Regions from separate parts of the Pseudomonas arsenicoxydans genome, predicted to be linked through region 2. Evidence: riboswitches for the same ligand, from Rfam matches in the RefSeq annotation. Region 2 holds a riboswitch; the other holds the start of a gene.
The links. A riboswitch is a leader RNA that binds a small molecule or an ion and turns the genes downstream of it on or off. The one in region 2 is predicted to bind cobalamin.
Positions count from the first base shown of each region.

Region 1: it holds a riboswitch for cobalamin, as region 2 does, so the genes downstream of both, cobO (cob(I)yrinic acid a,c-diamide adenosyltransferase) here and cobW (cobalamin biosynthesis protein CobW) in region 2, are expected to answer to the same signal.

Region 1 covers NZ_LT629705.1:2,975,431-2,980,683, forward strand. The annotation lists gene BLQ41_RS13845 (O-methyltransferase) at 1-390, shown strand, start outside; gene BLQ41_RS13850 (PQQ-dependent sugar dehydrogenase) at 507-1,820, opposite strand; gene BLQ41_RS13855 (hypothetical protein) at 1,888-2,472, opposite strand; cobalamin riboswitch at 2,627-2,857, shown strand; gene cobO (cob(I)yrinic acid a,c-diamide adenosyltransferase) at 2,939-3,550, shown strand; gene BLQ41_RS13865 (cobyrinate a,c-diamide synthase) at 3,561-4,961, shown strand; gene bluB (5,6-dimethylbenzimidazole synthase) at 4,958-5,253, shown strand, end outside.
Region 2 covers NZ_LT629705.1:4,197,124-4,202,376, forward strand. The annotation lists gene BLQ41_RS19670 (CbtB domain-containing protein) at 1-122, opposite strand, end outside; cobalamin riboswitch at 243-470, opposite strand; cobalamin riboswitch at 669-880, shown strand; gene cobW (cobalamin biosynthesis protein CobW) at 982-2,043, shown strand; gene cobN (cobaltochelatase subunit CobN) at 2,047-5,253, shown strand, end outside.

The DNA of each region.
Region 1 (5,253 bases), 1.2 Mb from region 2:
ATCTGCTGTGATGTGCCCGGCGACTACAACGCTATCGCGCTGCGCTACTGGCAGGAGGCGGGTTTGGACTCGCGAATCGATCTGCGTCTGGCGCCGGCGCTGGAAACGCTCGCCAGGCTGGATGAGCCGGGGCAGTTCGATTTGATCTTCATTGATGCTGACAAAGCCAACTACCCGAATTATCTCGAGCATGCATTGCGTCTGTTGCGAGTCGGCGGATTGGCGGTGTTCGACAACACGCTATGGAGCGGGCGAGTGCTGGAGAGCAATCCCGAGAGTGCGGACACACGAGCCATCCAGGCGCTCAATCGTGCCTTGAAGGATGACTTGCGGGTGGATCTGTCGTTGTTGCCGTTGGGTGATGGGCTCACCCTATGTCGTAAACGCTAGGCGCGAAGCCCTGTGGGAGCGAGCCTGCTCGCGATGGCGGTGCGTCAGGCAACATCATTGCTGGCTTTGCTGACGCAATCGCGAGCAGGCTCACTCCCACAAGGTGTGTGTTGCAGTTACTTTGCGGTCGAAACCCGCCACACCTTGTTCCCCACATCATCGGCCACCAGCAAATCCCCTTGCTGATCGATCACCACGCCCACTGGCCGACCCATGGCTTTCTCATCGTTGTTAAGGAAACCGGTCAGCACGTCCACCGGTTGCCCGTTCGGTTTGCCTCCTGCGAACGGAACAAAAATCACTTTATAACCACTGTGCGGCTTGCGGTTCCATGAGCCGTGCTGGCCGATGAAGGCGCCTTCCTTGAATTGCGCAGGCAGTTTATTGCCTTCGGCGAAAGACAATCCCAGCGACGCGGTGTGCGGGCCAACCGCGTAATCCGGTGCGATCGCCTTGGCCACCAGGTCCGGGTTTTGCGGTTCGACGCGCACATCGACGTGCTGGCCGTAATAGCTGAAAGGCCAGCCGTAAAACGCGCCGTCCTTGACTGAGGTGATGTAGTCCGGCACCAGATCGCTGCCGATTTCGTCGCGTTCATTGACTGCCGTCCACAGGGCGCCGGTGTGTGGCTCCCAGGCCAGGCCATTGGGATTGCGAATCCCCGAAGCGAAGATCCGGTGATTGCCGGTGGCCCGATCGACTTCCCAGATCGCCGCGCGACCTTCTTCCTTGTCCAGGCCATTTTCACCGACGTTGCTGTTGGAACCCACGGTGACATACAGCTTGCTGCCATCCTTGCTGGCGATGACGTTTTTGGTCCAGTGGTGATTCAGCGTGCCACCCGGCAGATCGACCACTTTGATGGGCGGCGACTTGATTGCCGTGTCGCCATTTTCATAGTGAAAACGCAGCAAGCGGTCGGTGTCGGCGACATACAGGTCATTGCCGACCAGGGTCATGCCGAAGGGCGAGTTGAGGTTCTCCAGGAACACCGTGCGGGTTTCGGCGATGCCATCGTGGTCCTTGTCTCGCAGCAAGGTGATGCGATTAGCGCTGGGGACGCCAGCACCGGCGCGGCCCATGACTTTCTTCATGACCCAGCCTTTAATGCCTTTGCTGTCATCGGGTTTGGGTGGCGCGTTGGTTTCAGCCACCAGCACATCGCCATTGGGCAGCACATAGAGCCAGCGCGGGTGATCGAGTCCTTCGGCGAACGCGGCCACTTGAGTGCCCGCCGCGGCGGTGGGTTTTGCACCGGCCGGCCAGCCGATCGCCGGGGCGATATTCACCGTCGGAATCAGGGTTTTGTTCGGTTCGGGCAGCTTGGGTGACGGGCCGGTGCCGTCGGTGACTTGCAGGCTGGAGGTTTCACCACACGCGGCGAGCCCTCCGGCGAGCGCGATAACGAGAACGAGCTGGGGCTTGCGCATACTGATCTTCCCTATGAATGCAGTGACTTAATCATAGAGAAGATCAGTGGTGCGATGGTTCAACCCATCAGCCGCGGGCTTCCTTGAGCAGCAGGGCGATTCCGGGATGATAGTTGCCGGCTTCGCTGCGCAACTTGCGGTAGGCGTACGGGAAGTACCAAGCCACGGCGCAGCAGTGTTCCTTTTGCAGGTCGTCGACCATGTCCTGAAGTTCTTCCGGTGTCGCGCTCTGCTGGGCTTTTTGTGGCGCCACGAACAGGCAGCCCAGTTTCAGGTCGCTGGCGTAGCTGATCCGTTTGGCATCGCAGGTAATGTCCTGCAATGCCTGCGTCAAATTCAGGCTATTGACCCGTGGCCAGCGTTGAGTGGCCTGGAGGTAGGCGCGCTCCTCGGGGGTTGCGACAAACAGATCGGCGCGACCATTGCGTTCGCCTTCCTCGGTTTGCTTGCGCGTCGGGGACTGTTGCAGCGTGACCATTTCCGCCATCCACGCCGCGGCAGCGAGCAGGCCAAGGTTGGCTTTTTCGTCGTACCAATAAGGTGTGTCGTTATCACCGCGCACCGCGTTGTAGCGGTCGATACAGTCAAACCAGCGTTCCAGGACAGGGCGCAGGAATTCCAGCTTCGGATTGCTGATGATCATGCCTTGCATGTGGCTTACCCTTGTTATTGTGATGTGGGATTGTGGCTCTTTGATATCACTGCGGCGCGCATGGCACAAGATTGGCGTCATATTTTTGATCGGCGGCCGTTATTCGCCGGGCGGCGCCCCGGCTTTAATTGACGCTCCACCCCCAACCCTCTAACCTTCGCGGCTTGTTTCAGGTGCTCTGTGGCCTTGGTCGACAGAGTGAAACAGGGAAGCCGGTGAGTGCTTTGGTTCGACTCATGAACAGCACGATCCCGGCGCTGCCCCCGCAACGGTAAATGAGTGAAAAGCTGCGCTTTGAGCCACTGTGTCGACTGACATGGGAAGGCGCGCAGTCAGGCGAACGCCGCTCATGAGCCCGGAGACCGGCCTGATTCATCCAGCGGCATCACGGTGGGCGATGCCAGGCTTCTTGCCGTCTATTCTTGTGCCTGCCCGCCGTTATCCAGCCTCAACGGAGAGCTCCCCCATGACTGATTCCCCCGATCGTGACGAACGCCATCTGGCGCGCATGCAGCGCAAAAAAGCCGTGATCGACGAACGCATCGCCAACTCCCCGAACGAGTGCGGCCTGCTGCTGGTACTGACCGGCAACGGCAAAGGCAAAAGCAGCTCGGCCTTCGGCATGCTCGCCCGCTCCATGGGCCATGGCATGCAATGCGGTGTGGTGCAGTTCATCAAGGGCCGCAACAGCACGGGTGAAGAACTGTTCTTCCGCCGCTTTCCTGAGCAGGTGCGTTTTCATGTGATGGGCGAGGGCTTCACCTGGGAAACCCAGGACCGCCAGCGCGACATCGCTGCCGCTGAAGCGGCTTGGGCGGTGTCCCGTGAATTGTTGCGCGATCCGTCCATCGGCCTGGTGGTGCTGGATGAACTGAACATCGCCCTCAAGCACGGTTACCTCGACCTCGATCAGGTGCTCACTGACTTGCAGGCACGTCCGCCGATGCAGCACGTGGTGGTCACCGGTCGCGGCGCCAAGCCTGAAATGATTGAACTGGCCGACACCGTTACCGAAATGGGCGTGATCAAGCATGCGTTCCAGGCCGGGATCAAAGCGCAAAAAGGCGTCGAGCTGTGAATACAACTTTATGAAAAACATCCGTCATTGCCCGGCAGTACTGATTGCCGCTCCGGCCTCGGGTCAGGGCAAGACCACCGTCACCGCCGCGCTGGCCCGTTTGCATCGCAATCAGGGGCGCAAGGTTCGTGTGTTCAAATGCGGCCCGGACTTTCTCGACCCGATGATTCTTGAACGTGCCAGCGGTGCGCCGGTGTATCAGCTGGACATGTGGATGGTCGGCGAGCAGGAAAGTCGTCGGCTGTTGTGGGAAGCCGCCGGTGAAGCCGACCTGATTCTCATCGAAGGTGTCATGGGACTGTTCGACGGCACGCCGTCCAGCGCTGACCTGGCGCGGCACTTTGGTGTGCCGGTGCTCGGAGTTATTGACGGCACCGCCATGGCGCAGACCTTTGGTGCGCTGGCATTGGGATTGGCCAGGTATCAACCGGACTTGCCGTTTGCCGGGGTGCTGGCCAACCGCGTCGGCACGTTGCGTCACGCGCAATTGCTCGAAGGCAGCCTGACCGAAGGCTTGCGTTGGTACGGCGCCTTGTCGCGGGAAACCGGGATCGAATTGCCGAGTCGTCATCTCGGTCTGGTTCAGGCCAGTGAGTTGAATGACCTCGATCTGCGCCTCGATGCGGCCGCCGAATCACTGGCCAGCAGTTGCGACGTGGCGCTGCCACCGCCCGTGGAATTCGCGGTACCTGAAATAATCGTTGCCGAGCCTTTGCTGGCCGGCGTGCGAATCGCCGTGGCCCGTGACGAAGCGTTTGCTTTCACCTATGGCGCGAGCCTGGATTTGCTGCGGGCCATGGGCGCCGAGCTGTCGTTCTTCTCGCCAATCCGCGACAGCCAATTGCCCGAGGCCGACAGCCTTTATCTGCCGGGTGGTTATCCGGAATTGCACCATGTGGCGTTGTCGCAGAACACCTCGATGCTCGACGCAATCCGCGCGCATCATGCCGCTGGCAAACCGTTGTTGGCCGAGTGTGGCGGGATGTTGTATCTGCTGGACTCGTTGACCGACGTCGAAGGCACGCGCGCTGAGCTGGTCGGCTTGCTCAAAGGTGACGCGGTGATGCAAAAGCGTCTGGCGGCATTGGCGTTGCAAGCCGTGGAACTGCCGGAAGGCTCGCTGCGTGGCCACACCTATCACCATTCGCTGACCAGCACAGAGCTTGAGCCGATCGCTCGGGGCCAGAGCCCGAATGGCGGGCGCGGGGCGGAGGCGGTTTATCGTGAGGGGCGGATGACGGCCTCTTATGTGCACTTCTATTTTCCGTCGAATCCTTCGGCGATAGCTGCATTGTTTGTACCGGACCATAAGGACGCTATCGCGGGCAAGCCCGCTCCCACAGTTGACCGGGTTTCGTCAGGTTGCACTCCATCTAATGTGGGAGCGGGCTTGCCCGCGAAGAGGCCATGACTGACAACGCATTCAGTCAGTCCGAACGCGATGCAATCTACCGAGCCATCGCCGAACGCCGCGACATGCGCCACTTCAGCGGCGGCACGGTCGACCCCGAGCTGCTGCGGCGCTTGCTCGAAGCCGCGCACCAAGCGCCAAGCGTCGGCCTGATGCAGCCCTGGCGTTTCATCCGCATCAGCGACCGGGCCCTGCGCGGCAAGATTCAGGCTCTGGTGGAAGAGGAGCGCATCCGCACCGCCGAAGCCCTGGGCGAGCGCACCGACGAGTTCATGAAGCTCAAGGTCGAAGG
Region 2 (5,253 bases):
TAAACCAGGCTCGCACCCAGGATCGACGCACACACGGCGGCGGTCAGGCGTTGAGTCAGGGTCGTGGTGGTGCTGGCGGTGCTCTTGTCGGCGTGGCTGCCGGTGCTGCTGATAATCGACATGGCGCATCCCTCTGGTCTTGTCAGTGGGTGAATAGAGCGCATCGAAGACCCCTGCGAACGGGCACGCAGAGGTTCAAACAGCGCCCGCCCACCGCGGGTTTGTTATTCAGTGATCGTAATGGTCACTTTGTGTTGCGGGCCGGTCTCCGGGCTCACGAGGGGTCAAGGCTTGCGCCTGAACCTGCAAGCATCACCTTCCCATGCCGAACTGCTGGCACAGTGGATCTGACGCTTCGCTCGCTTACCGTTGCGGGGGCAGCACCGGACTGACATGGCTTTGAGTAAAGCACATGATTCACCGGTTTCCCGTTTCACCCTGTGAAGGGCACCCGTAACAAGGCGTGTAGGAGAGCATGGGCGGGGCGGGGGAGTCAATTGGCATGGGTTCTCGTTTGGTTGATCGTTCCCATGCTCTGCGTGGGAATGCCTCAACGGACGCTCCGCGTTCGGCTGCGAAGGGCCGCAGAGCGTCCCGGGCTGCATTCCCACGCAGAGCGTGGGAACGATCATCAGGCAGGTCACGATTGACCCGCCCCCACACGATGCGTAGCCTTGCGCATTCGAGGTTCTTCGGCGTTTGCCGAAGCTAAGAAGGGAACGCGGTCGATGCCGCGGCTGCCCCCGCAACTGTGAACGGTGATGTTCGCTGCCACGCCACTGCAAACCCTGCACAACGGGTTCGCGGGAAGGCGCAGCGAATGCCAGTCTGCCATTGGCACACCGTCAGCCAGGAGACCTGCCTCGACACAGATTCTCACTTTCAACCGGGCGGGGTGATCCGGTGGCGAACTCTTCCGCGCGCGCATCCGTCGCAGCGATTGTCGTCCCGTATGCCCGCCACCTTGCCAAAGGGCATCCGATGAAAACACTGGCCAAACTTCCCGTCACCATCGTTACCGGCTTCCTCGGCTCGGGCAAAACCACCTTGCTGCGGCACATGCTCGACAACGCTCAGGGCCGCCGCATTGCGGTGATCGTCAACGAATTCGGCGAGCTGGGCATCGACGGCGAAATCCTCAAGCAGTGTTCCATCGGCTGCACTGAAGAAGAAGCCAACGGCCGCGTTTATGAGTTGGCCAACGGCTGCCTGTGCTGCACCGTCCAGGAAGAGTTCTTCCCGGTGATGCGCGAACTGGTGGCGCGTCGCGGCGACCTCGACCACATCCTCATCGAAACCTCGGGTCTGGCACTGCCAAAGCCTCTGGTTCAAGCCTTCCAGTGGCCGGAAATCCGCAGCGCCTGCACCGTTGACGCGGTGATTACCGTGGTCGACAGCCCGGCCGTTGCTGCCGGCACCTTCGCCGCCTTCCCGGACCAGGTCGATGCCCAACGCAAACTCGACCCGAACCTGGATCACGAATCGCCATTGCACGAGCTGTTCGCCGACCAACTGGCCAGCGCCGACCTGGTGATCCTCAACAAGGCCGACCTGATCAGCCCTGAAGACCTGGCCCGGGTGCGTCTGGAAGTCGCCGAAGAACTGCCGCCAGCCGTCAAAGTCATCGAAGCCAGCAGCGGTCGCGTGCCACTGGACGTGCTGATCGGCCTTGGCGCCGGCTCCGAAGAACACATCGACAGCCGTCACAGTCATCACGATCACCACCATGAAGGCGAAGACGATCACGACCACGATGCGTTCGATTCGATCTCCATCGAACTGCCGCAAGCCGACGAAAGCCTGCTGCTGGACGCGCTGACCCAGCTGGTGGTCCAGCACGGCATTCTGCGCGTCAAAGGTTTCGCTGCCATCCCGAACAAACCGATGCGCCTGCTGATCCAGGGCGTGGGCACGCGTTTCGACAAGCATTTCGACCGTCAGTGGGGCGCCGCTGAAGCGCGCACCACGCGTCTGGTGCTGATCGGCCAGGAACTCGACGCCGTCCTGCTTGAAGCGCAATTGCGCGCCGCGCTCAGCGTGTAAGCCATGCACCTGCTCAGGACCCAGCCCGGCGGTTTCGTGTCGGATGACAACATCGCCGACCTTGGACAAACCCCCGCCGAGCTGGTGATCCTGTGCAGCGGCGATTCCAGCCTCGCGCTGCTCGCCGAAGCAGCGCAGCAACTGCCGGACGATTACCCCAGCGTGCGCCTGGCCAACCCGATGCAGGTGCAGAATCACGCGTCGGTCGATTTGTACGTTGACGAAGTGCTGCGCCACGCCAAGGTGATTCTGATTTCACTGCACGGTGGCATCGCCTATTGGCGCTACGGCGTCGAACGGCTGGTGCAGCTCGCGGAGCAGGGTGTGCAGCTGATTCTGGTGCCCGGCGATGATCGCCCGGACCCGGAACTCAGCGACCTGAGCACCGTTCCCGCGCAAGACCGCGATCGTCTCTGGCAGTTTTTGCGTCAGGGCGGCATGAACAACGCTATGGATTTTTTCCGCTGCCTGGCCAATCGCTGGCTGGCGCGCGATTACGTGTGGGCCGAGCCGCAAACCCTGCCGCGCACAGCGATTTACCACCCACAAAAAAGCCCCGCCGACCTTGAAGATTGGCAAGCCGAGTGGCGAGCCGATCAGCCAGTGGCAGCGGTGCTGTTTTACCGCTCGCATTTACAGGCAGCGAACACCGCTTTTATCGATGTGTTCTGCCAGCGTTTGCAGGCAGCGGGGTTGAACCCGTTGCCCATTGCCGTGGCCAGTTTGAAAGAACCCGGCTGCCTGACGGTGGTCGAGGACCTGCTGGACCACGTCGAGGCAGGGGTGATTCTCAACACCACCGGCTTCGCCCAGTCCAGCCCCGAAGCCCCGCACCTGCGACCGTTTCGCCGCAACATCCCGGTGATTCAAGCGATCTGCGCTCAGGACAACGAGCCGGGTTGGCGTGCCAGTGAACAAGGCCTCGGTCCGCGTGACCTGGCCATGCACATCGCGCTGCCGGAGCTGGATGGTCGGATCATCAGCCGGCCGATCAGCTTCAAGGACCTGGCGTGGCGCAGTGAGCGCAGTCAGTCGGACGTGGTCTGCTATCGCGCGCAGCCTGAACGCATGGATTTTGTCGCCGAACTGGCGCGGCGCTGGATCGATCTGGCACGGCTGCCAAACAGTGAAAAACGCGTCGCGCTGATCCTTGCCAACTACCCGACCCGCGATGGGCGCATCGGCAATGGCGTCGGTCTCGACACCCCGGCCGCCGCGCTGAACATCCTGCGCGCGCTGCATCAGGAAGGTTATCCGCTGCCGGCCGACTTGCCGGACAGCGGCACCGCGCTGATCCAGCAATTGCTCGGCGGCGTCAGCAACGACCTCGATACCCTCGACCAACGTCCGTGTCATCAAAGCCTGGCGCTGGACGATTACAACCGGATGTTCGACGCCTTGCCCGAGACCAATCGGCAAGCGGTGCTGGAGCGCTGGGGTTCGCCCGACAACGACCCGATGTTCCGTGGCGGGCGGATGATGATCGCCGGACTGCGTTTGGGCCTGACCTTCGTCGGCATCCAGCCGGCGCGCGGTTATCAGGTTGATCCGAGCGCGGTGTACCACGACCCGGACCTGGTGCCACCCCACGGCTACCTGGCGTTCTATTTCTGGCTGCGCAATACCTACGGCGCGCATGGCGTGATTCACGTCGGCAAGCACGGCAACCTCGAATGGCTGCCGGGCAAAGGCGTCGGGCTGTCGGAAAACTGCTGGCCGGACGCGTTGCTCGGGCCACTGCCGAATATCTATCCGTTTATCGTCAATGACCCGGGTGAGGGCGCCCAGGCCAAGCGCCGCACACAAGCGGTGATCATCGATCACTTGATGCCACCGCTGACCCGCGCTGAAACCTACGGTCCGCTGCGCAACCTCGAACTGCTGGCCGACGAGTATTACGAAGCGCAACTGCTCGATCCGCGCCGTGCCCGGGAATTGCAGCGCGACATCCTGCAACTGGTGCGCGACACCCACATCGATCGCGAACTGCAACTGGACGAGAAGCTCGACAGCGATGCCGATGCAGCGATCTGGCTGCCGCGTCTGGACACATACTTATGTGACTTGAAAGAGTCGCAGATCCGCGATGGCCTGCACATTTTTGGCGAATCGCCGACCGGGCGGTTGCGCATCGATACATTGCTGGCGTTGCTGCGCATTCCCCGTGGCGATGGCCGTGGCGCGCAATCAAGTTTGTTGCGGGCGTTGGCCAAGGACTTCGCGCTGGGCTTCGATCCGCTGGATTGTGCGCTGGCCGAGCCCTGGACCGGACCGCGCCCGATGGAACTGCAAACCCTCAGTGATGAAGCCTGGCGTACCGCCGGCGATACCCGTGAACGCCTTGAGCTGTTCGCCGCTCAACTGATCTCGCAGACATTGGACCAACCTCAAGCCAAATCGGGTCCCTGTGAAAGCGACGTCAGCGCCATCATCGACAGCCTGCGCGACGTCGTCGCCCCGCGCCTGGACGCTTGCGGCCCGGCGGAAATGCGCGGCTTGCTGGATGCCCTGAGCGGTCGTTTCGTCCCGGCCGGTCCCAGTGGCGCACCGAGTCGCGGTCGACTGGATGTGTTGCCGACCGGACGCAATTTCTATTCGGTGGACGTGCGCAACCTGCCGACCACCACCGCGTGGCGTATCGGTTTCCAGTCCGCCAACCTGATTCTCGAGCGACATTTGCAAGACCACGGCGATCACTTGCGCCAGCTCGGCCTGTCAGTCTGGGGCACCGCGACCATGCGCACCGGCGGTGACGACATTGCCCAGGCGATGGCGCTGATGGGTGTACGTCCGGTCTGGGCTACGGGCAGCCAGCGAGTCGATGATTTCGAAATCCTGCCATTGAGCTTGCTTGATCGCCCGCGCGTGGACGTGACCTTGCGCGTCTCGGGATTCTTTCGCGATGCCTTTGCCAACCTGATTCGTCTGTTCGACGCAGCGGTGCAAGCGGTCGCCGCCCTCGATGAGCCAGACGACCTCAACCCGCTGGCCGCCAAAGTGCGTGCCGAGCGTGAAGCGTTGATGCAATCAGGTCTGGATGAAGAGGCGGCCAAACGGCAGGCCGGTTGGCGCATCTTCGGCGCCAAGCCCGGTGCTTATGGCGCAGGCGTGCAGGGCGCCATCGACGGTCGGTTGTGGCAAAGCCGCGAGGATCTGGCCGAGGTTTACCTCAATTGGGGCGGTTACGCTTACGGCGGCTCCGATGAAGGC